DNA from 2 places in the Kineosporia sp. NBRC 101731 genome. Region 2 is predicted to be linked to the other one. Evidence: riboswitches for the same ligand, from Rfam matches in the RefSeq annotation. Region 2 holds a riboswitch; the other holds the start of a gene.
What was found. Region 2 has a riboswitch for cyclic di-AMP ahead of QSK05_RS22510 (C40 family peptidase). Riboswitches for the same ligand answer to the same signal wherever they lie in the genome.
Positions count from the first base shown of each region.

Region 1: another riboswitch for cyclic di-AMP. It lies ahead of QSK05_RS25045 (C40 family peptidase); the one in region 2 lies ahead of QSK05_RS22510 (C40 family peptidase).

Region 1 covers NZ_BSTC01000010.1:152,233-156,579, reverse strand. Annotated here, with positions in the region: gene QSK05_RS25050 (glycosyl hydrolase) at 1-1,414, shown strand, start outside; cyclic di-AMP (ydaO/yuaA leader) riboswitch at 1,814-1,972, shown strand; gene QSK05_RS25045 (C40 family peptidase) at 2,012-2,830, shown strand; gene QSK05_RS25040 (FAD-dependent monooxygenase) at 3,033-4,292, shown strand; gene QSK05_RS25035 (malate dehydrogenase) at 4,327-4,347, opposite strand, start outside.
Region 2 covers NZ_BSTC01000008.1:182,088-186,434, reverse strand. Annotated here, with positions in the region: gene QSK05_RS22520 (D-hexose-6-phosphate mutarotase) at 1-678, shown strand, start outside; gene QSK05_RS22515 (HNH endonuclease) at 957-1,451, opposite strand; gene QSK05_RS22510 (C40 family peptidase) at 1,835-2,536, opposite strand; cyclic di-AMP (ydaO/yuaA leader) riboswitch at 2,614-2,783, opposite strand; gene QSK05_RS22505 (iron-dependent transcriptional repressor DtxR) at 3,371-4,096, opposite strand.

The DNA.
Region 1 (4,347 bases), on a different contig from region 2:
CCCGGACCCGCACCAGAACCCGGGTGCGAACGGCCGGCGCGACCGCTCCATGCCGCGCTTCGACGGCGCCCCGCCCGCCCGGGACCACCTCGACCACCTCGACCACGTTGACCATCTTGACCACCTCGACCAGGGAGCACCGCGTGGCCTGCCCGGCCGGCCCTTCGACGAGGACGGCCCGAGCCTGCTCGGCGGTCCCCCGCAGCGCCCGCCCCACCAGAACCGGGGCGCGGGCCGCGCACAGAACCGCCCACAGAACCGGCCGCAGCCGCAGGGCCTGCGCCCGCAGAAGAAGACCTGGCGCGACTGGCGTCCCCACCAGATCACCCTGCGCCGCAGCCAGGTGATCACGCTCGGGCTGGTCACCGCCCTGGTGATCCTCATCGCGGTGGCCGGGGCGTACAAGTCCGGCCGGTCCACGACCACCGGCCTGGGCGCGTCGGCGACGACCGGTCCCGCGACCGCCACCCCGACGCCCCTGGTGACCGAGGCGTCCCTGAAGGGGAAGCTGGGTGTGTTCAGCGGCACCGATCTGGCCCGGACGAAGGCCTTCGAGACGTGGATGGGCCGCAAACTCACCTACGCCACGATCTTCGGCGACCGTGAGACCTGGGACGACATCGCGAATCCGGGCGAGCACCTGACCGAGTGGAAGGACAGTGGCTACCGGGTCGTCATGGCCGTGCCGATGATTCCGGACAACCTGAACGACACCAAGCTCGCCTCGATGAAAGACGGGGCGAGCGGCGATTTCAACGAGTACTTCGTGACGCTGGCCGAGCACCTGGTGGAGAACGGCCAGGAGAAGGCGATCCTGCGCGTCGGCTGGGAGTTCAACCTGAAGTCATGGCCGTGGGGCATCGAGGACCACGCCACGTACATCACGTTCTACCGGCAGATCGTCACCGCGATGCGGTCGGTGCCGGGCCAGGAGTTCGAGTTCGACTGGAACCCCAACAACGGCTACAACCCCTACGACGGCCAGGACTACTACCCCGGCGACGCGTACGTCGACTACGTCGGGGTGGATGTCTACGACCTCCACAGCGGCCTGTACCCGTACCCGAAGAACTGCAACCAGGCCTGCAAGGAGAACCGCCAGACCCGGGCCTGGAACGAGGTCATCTTCGGGGGCGATCGGGGCCTGGTGTTCTGGACCGACTTCGCCCAGCAGCACGACAAGCCGATCTCGCTGCCGGAGTGGGGGCTGTGGGACCGCTACGACGGCTCCGGGGGCCAGGACAACCCGCTCTTCATCGAGTTCATGCACGACTACATCACCTGGGCGCCCAACAACGTCGCCTACGCGAGCTACTTCAACCTCAACTCCTACCAGGGCGAGCACAGCCTGACGGAGTCGTTCCCCCAGGGCGGGAAGAAGTTCCTGGAGCTCTTCGGTGGCAACAAAAAGTAGGCCTTCGCCTCACAGCGCGTCACGACCGGCCGGGGCAGTGCCCCCGGTCGGTCCCGTTTTGATGGAAGCTTTACGTTATTTAATAATCACGGTGAGCTATTTGAGGCTTGAACTGGAGGGATGCCCGAAAGGGCGACGCACGACACAGTGCGTAGTGGTGCATGTTAAATCCGCATGATACTGGACACATCGTGTCACCGTTGATCATCAGAGCGTCTGAGCTGCAGAAATACACGTTCTGGAGCCTCACGGAGGGTGTCCGGACACGTAGCACACAAGGTGCCACGGCCTATTACACGGGTCACATTTTGGTGATCACATTTTGATTACTCCCCGAATGCCCGTAGATTCCCCATCGGTCCTTCACCCGAAGGACCGGGTGACCGTCCTGCCGAGGTCCGTCGGCGGCCACCCAAGTTCCCAGACGGACGCCGGGGAACCACCTCGACACCGGACCACCCACAGTCCGGTCGTCACGGGGCTAAGGCGGCTCGCGAGAGCCGTCCGGGCAACTTCCGCCCGAGCCCGTCAGCTCACCTGGTAGGCGAGGGAAGGACACCCACCCCTTTGCAGAAATCGCGCGTTCGAAGATCCGTCATGCCGCTCAGCGCCGTCGTCACCGGTGCTGCGCTGACGCTCTCGGGAGGCATTCCGGCCATGGCCGCGGACAGCTCCGCGGCCGCAGGCAACGATGAGGCGAACACCGAAACAGCGAGTCTCAAGACCGCCACCGTCAAGGTGAGCGACACCGAGACCGCACGCATCACCCGCAAGGCCACGGCCAAGGCCACGGCGCGGATCACCAAGAAGGTCAAGGCCACCGCGAAGGTCACGGCGTGGAGCACCCGCACCGCCAAGGCCACCCGCACGGTCACGGTCACGACCAGCGCCTCCAGCTACGACGGAGCAGTCGCCCAGGCGCGGTCCGCGGCCAAGAAGAAGGCGCACGAGCGGGCGAAGGCGGCCGCCATCGCCGCGGCCAAGAAACAGGCCGTCGCCAAGTCCAAGCAGAAGGCCAAGCACCGGGCCGTTGAGAAGGCCGAGCGTCTGGGCCGGGTCAAGTTCGGCGCCAAGATCGTCTCGGACGCGGCGAAGAAGAAGGGCACGCCGTACGTCTACGGCGCCACCGGCCCGAACGCCTTCGACTGCTCCGGCTACGTGGGCTACGTGCTGCGGCAGGCCGGTGTGACGCACCTCAACCGCACCTCGTCGGGCCTGGTGTCCGACACCAAGAAGGTCTCCAAGCGCGCGAAGAAGAAGGGCGACCTCGTCTTCTTCTCCAGCGGCGGTCACGTCTACCACGTGGGCATCTACGCCGGTGACGGCAAGATCTGGCACGCGCCGAAGCCCGGTAGCTCGGTGAAGAAGGAAACCATCTGGACCTCCAGCTACTCGGTGGGACGGGTCAAGGTCTAGGTCGGGCAGCACCCCGGAACGACACGTCAGGGTCCAGACAATGGGCCCGACGCCCGCACCCCCTCCTGCGGGCGGAAGAGGTCGGGAGCCATCGAGCTCCCGGCCTCTTCGTGCTTTGGCCGGCCCCGACACCGATAACGCGCCGATCGAACCATCCGCACCTATGGTGATCATCAACCCCATTTCCCCCGAGGAGGCCTACGTGACACGACGGCGCGCACTGATCGCAGGCGGAGGCCTCGGGGGTCTGACCGCCGCTGCGGCACTGCACCGCCGGGGCTGGGACGTCTGCGTGTTCGAGCAGGCCATCACCCTGGAACCGGTCGCCGCCGGCATCAGCGTGTGGCCCAACGGGCTGCGTTCCCTCGACCGGCTCGGCATCGGTGACGCCGTGCGGGAGATCGGCCGGGTCCCGGGCCCCGGTGGCCTGCGGCAGCCCGACGGCACCTGGCTGATCCGCAACAACATCTCCGCGGCCGTTCAGGAGAAGTACGGCGACCCGGTGGTGGCGCTGCACCGGGCCGAGCTCGCGAACGTGATCGTGCAGGCCCTGCCGTTCGGCGTGGTGCAGGCCGACACCCGGGTGACCGGGGTGCGGGCCGGTGACGCCGACACTCCCGCCGCGCTGATCACCGAGCACGGTGAGAGCGAGGGTGACCTGGTGGTGGCGGCCGACGGCATCCGGTCGGTGGTGCGCAGCCTGCTGTTCCCCTCGCCCGTCGCCCCCGCGCCCGTCGGGTACACGTCGTGGCGGATGGTGGTGCCGGATCCGGGGGGCCTGTCGCCGGAGGACACCGGCTTCGAGACCTGGGGCCCGGACGGACGCCGGTTCGCCGTGATGCCCCTGAAGGACCAGAGCCTGTACTGCTACGCCACGGCTGCCAGTGACGGGGGTGCCGGGGATGACAGGGATGACAGGGATGACGGGGACAACGAGACCGGTTCGTCGGGTGTGCAGGAGCTACGGCGACTCTTCGGCGACTGGCACGACCCGATCCCCGCCCTCCTGGAGAACCTGGTGGAGGAACAGGTCATGCGGCACCCGGTGGAGGAGCTGAACCCCGGGCCGTCCGCGTTCCACCAGGGCCGGGTCGCCCTGATCGGTGACGCCGCGCACGCCATGACCCCCGATCTGGGTCAGGGTGGCTCGATGGCGCTGGAGGACGCGGTGGTGCTCGCGTCGCTCGTGGGTGAGGGCCGGGTGGGTCCGGAGTTCGAGAACGTGCCGATCCCGCCGGCCCTCGAGAAGTTCACGCAGGTGCGGCAGGCACGCACCCAGATGGTGGCGCGCCGGTCCCGGCAGCTGGGCCGGCTGAACTCCGCGGCCCCGCACCGGGCGCAGGTACTGACGGCCCAGGTGCTCAATGCCCTGCCGGGCACGCCGCTGGCGAGCGGTCTGGCGTCGATCGTGAACTGGGAGCCGCCGCCGCTTCCCCCGGCCGACCCGCGCTCCCGGCTGTAGTTCACCGGGAGCACGGGCAAGCGGTACGGACGAATCAGATGAGGCCGAGCTTCTG
Region 2 (4,347 bases):
AGCGGGCCCGGCCTGGCCGTGCGGGGCGGCGTTCCGGTGATCTTCCCGCAGTTCGCCGGGCGCGGGCCGCTGCCGAAGCACGGCCTGGCGCGCAACCGGGCCTGGGTCGTGGTCGAGTCCGGCGCCGGTTTCTGGGAGGCGAAGCTGGAAGACGACGAAAACACCCGCGCGATCTGGCCTCACGCGTTCGAGCTGGTGCTGCGGGTGCAAGCGTCCGGCTCGGTCCTCGATCTGACGCTCACCGCTCGGAACACCGACACCGCGCCCTGGAACTTCACCGCGGCTCTCCACACCTACTTCACCGTCGGTGACCCCACCACGGTGATCACCGGTCTGGGCGGACGGACCGCGGCGGACAATGCCGGGGGCTCACCGGGCGTGCTGGACGATGCCGTGCTCGCACTCGGCACACGCGACGTCGCGATCGCGGGCGCCTCCGGCCCGGTGACCCTGGAAGACCCCGAGCTGGGGCCATTGGTCATCACGGCCAACGGCTTTCCCGACCGTGTGGTCTGGAACCCGGGCCCCGGCCACGGCCTGGGCGACGTGCCCCCGGGCGCCGAGAGCGACTTCGTCTGCATCGAACCGGCCCTGCTGGAACCGACTGAACTGGCACCCGGATCGGTCTGGACGGGCACGGTACGGCTCGATGCGGGCACACTCTCTGCTGACGCATAACTTCGCAATACGTATCGGTCACATGGTCACAACCTGCCAATACCGATAGTTTGATTACGTGGAGTCATGACACTTTGCTAAATCAGCATCGGTGTGGCAGGCTCTCCAACGCACCGGCGCCGAGAGCGCCGGTGCACCAGACTTCTGCTTCGCCCGGGCCCATTTTCGTGTGTCCGGGCGGTGCTGTCTCCGGCCCGCTTCGGCAGTGGCCACATGAGCTCCTCGGTCTGAGCCAGAGGTTGGAGGGACCTTCTGGCTCAGACCGTGGTCTTGGGTGCTCAGGCCGCGGAGCCCAGGTATTCCTCCCAGGACGGCTCACGTACGTCTGCGCCCCGCACCACCCAGGCCGGGCCGCGCGGCGAACGCGGCCGCACCGAGAGCGTCCACCCCATTTCCTCCGGGGTACGGCTGCCCTTGACGTTGTTGCACCGCATGCAGCACGCCACCAGGTTCTCCCAGGTGTCCTGACCACCGCGACTACGTGGCAGCACGTGGTCGATCGTGGCGGCGTGAGCGTCGCAGTAGGCGCACCGGTGCTCATCGCGCCGCAGCACCCCCCGTCTACTCACCGGGATCGCCCGGCCGTGCGGCACCTTCACATAGCGGGAGAGCACGATCACGAGAGGCCGGTCGACGGTGAGGGTCTCACTGATCACTGGATGAGGGCCGTTCTCGACCACGGCCGCTTTACCGGCGAGGACGAGCACGATGGCCCGGCGGAAGGAGACGACGGCCAGTGGTTCATAGCCGGCGTTCAGTACGAGGGTGCGCATCAGCGGCCACCTCCTGGGTCCCGGACGACAAAAGGCGCCGTTCCGTAGGGAACGACGCCTTGAGTGGGCGGCACATGGCCGCCCGGTATCTCGGTGGAACTGGTACTGCTCGCAGGCCCGCTCGTGCGGGCTTGCCGGCGCTGGCCCGGTAACCCGGTATGCGCCCGCGCCCTGGCCGCAAGAAAGTCGCGTATGTGTGGTATCACCTACGACCTCCTCACCGGTATGCCAGCTTGTCGGACTCTGGTTGACAGCGTAAGCGGCAACCCCGTGCCAGATCACTCCCTTTACCTCAGTGATCTGCGTGACGATCCGGCAAACAAAGCGCCGAAGCCCCCACCGGGATCCGGCGGGGGCTTCGGCGGTGAACCTCGAACGAACGCTCAGGCCACCCGGCCGAACGTCACGGCGCTGGTCCAGATGGCACGCTTGCTGAACGACGTACCGGTGCGACCGGCGTCGTACATCATGTTGCCGCCGGCGTAGATCCCCACGTGGTAGGCACTACCACCAGAGGTGAAGAACACCAGGTCGCCCGGCACTGCCTGCGACCGGGAGATGCGGGTGGAGCTCAGCATCTGCTGGTTGGCCGTGCGTGGCAGGTCGATACCGACCTGGCTGTAGATGTAACCGGTGGCACCGGAACAGTCCCAGGCCATGGGTGTGGTGCCGCCGTAGCGGTATGGAACGCCCAGGTAGCGGGCGGCAACGGCTAGCACGGAGGAGCCCCGCGCACTGCCGAATGAACTGGACACACTGGTACCCGTCGACGACTCTCCGCTCACGGCGGAGATAACGACCTTGTTCGGAACAGCGGTGAAATCGCTGCTTTCGAACGATACCGTGGCGGCGACCGGTGCCGTGAGCGATGCCGAAGAAGTCTGGGCGCCGGAAGGTGCCGCGAGGCTTCCCGAGAAGGCGACAGCCGGCTGCACCGCGATCGGGGCAGTGGCCGGGACAGCCGCCTCGGCGCCGGTGGTCGTACGGTTCGCGGCCTGGGAAGACATCCCCATCGTGGCGACGAGCCCGCCCGACATGGCGATCACTGCGCCACCCCGACCGAGCACCGACATCTGGCCGGTCACGGCATGACCCAGAGACGAAAGCGGTGTTGCAGGACGAACAGGCGCGCGATGGCGCGCCGTGGCCCGAGTAGTCACGGTTTACCTCTCCGAACGCCTACGAGGTCAGCTGTCGGGTTCGGATGGGAGAAGTCATCCGGCCGGGATCGCCCTCTGTTCGAGGACGGTGTCCCGGCTTCACCCCAAGGACGTCTGTGGAACGACGCCCGGAATTGGGTCCCCCGCCTCTGCCATGCGGTGTTCGTGTTGCCCCGGGGTGATGGCAGAGCTCGGCGTCCACCTCGGGGGCTTCTCGGAGGGGGAGAAGCGAACGCGAAGCTACCCGAACGCGCGAAGCGATGTCACGTCTGGGTCACGGCAGCCCCAGGAATATTTACGGAACGTGATTGGATCAGCACGTTCGGCCGATCTTTGGTCCTTCGAACGCGGCTTCGGCGCCCCCGATGGGAGGACGCACAGAAGCCTCACCACTACCTTGAACCCCCCGTTCCGCACTCTGAGCTGCACGGGAGCCCGACACGCCGCGGCGCGTCGTGCCATTTTTGACAGTATTGAATCGATCTTGATACGGCCGTTCTCCGCGACTCTGAGTAGAGAAGCCCGGGTGCAGCGAGGGGGCTTCGGTTCTCTGTGCAGGAATGGAGGACGAGGGCCCTCACGGGGCTTTCACGGCACCTTCGGCGGGGCTTCCGGAGGCTTCCGGAGGCTTCCGGACCGACGAAGAGCCCCGCCCCGGCTGCGGCCGGGACGGGGCTCTCCTGGGTTCTTACGGCTTCTGGCGACGTGGTGCGTGTGAGCTGGCGCCGGCCTGCCGGAGGTTTCCCTTCGGGTGGGCCCTCAGACGGCCTCGACGAAGACGTGACGGGCCACGTCGGCCAGCAGCGCGACACCCCCGTCGGCCTCGGCCGAGCGCATCTCCGGCAGCTTGACCACGCTGATCAGGTAACCGGTGGGCGTGCGCTGCGCCTGCACGCGGGAACCGGGCACCATGCCGGCGCCCTGCAACTGCTTCATCAACTGCGTGTCGATCTGGAGCCGCTCGCCGAGGCGGCGAATCATCAGCTCGTTGCTGTTGTCGGCCGCGGCCACGGCGTCGGGAAGGCTGAGCACGCCCTCGCGGAAGGCGTTGGGCAGTGCCTCCGGCCCACCGAGCTCCTCCAGCCCCGGGATCGGGTTGCCGTACGGGCTCTCCATCGGCCCGGCGAGCATCTTGAGCAGTTTCTGCTCGACGTGGTCGCTCATCACGTGCTCCCAGCGGCAGGCCTCGTCGTGGACGAGCTCCCACTCCAGGCCGATCACGTCGAGCAGCAGTCGTTCGGCGAGCCGGTGCTTGCGCATGACCCGGGTGGCCTTCGCCCGGCCGATCTCGGTCAGTTCGAGATGGCGGTCGCCGGAGACATGGAGAAGACCGTCACGTTCCATCCGCGCGACGGTCTGGGACACGGTCGGCCCGGAGTGACCCAGACGCTCTGCGATCCGGGCCCGCAGCGGGACGACGCCCTCTTCCTCGAGCTCGAAGATCGTTCTCAGATACATCTCGGTGGTGTCAATGAGGTCGCTCACGTGCCCATTGTCAACCCTTCGGCAACCAGGCACCATCCACCACCGGCCTGAGAGGCCCCATCTGACGCTTTGTGCGGAGAACGGAACAGCCCGGAAACAAGGGCCGGACACCGCACCCGCCCGCACCCCTCCTCCAGGGGCCGGGAGCCCCCTCAAACCCTCCGCGAACGGAGTGGGGGCAGGCAACAGCCCGCAGGCTCGCCGGGATCTCTGAGGTCAGAGATCTGGAATCCGGCGGTGGCGCGCTGGAC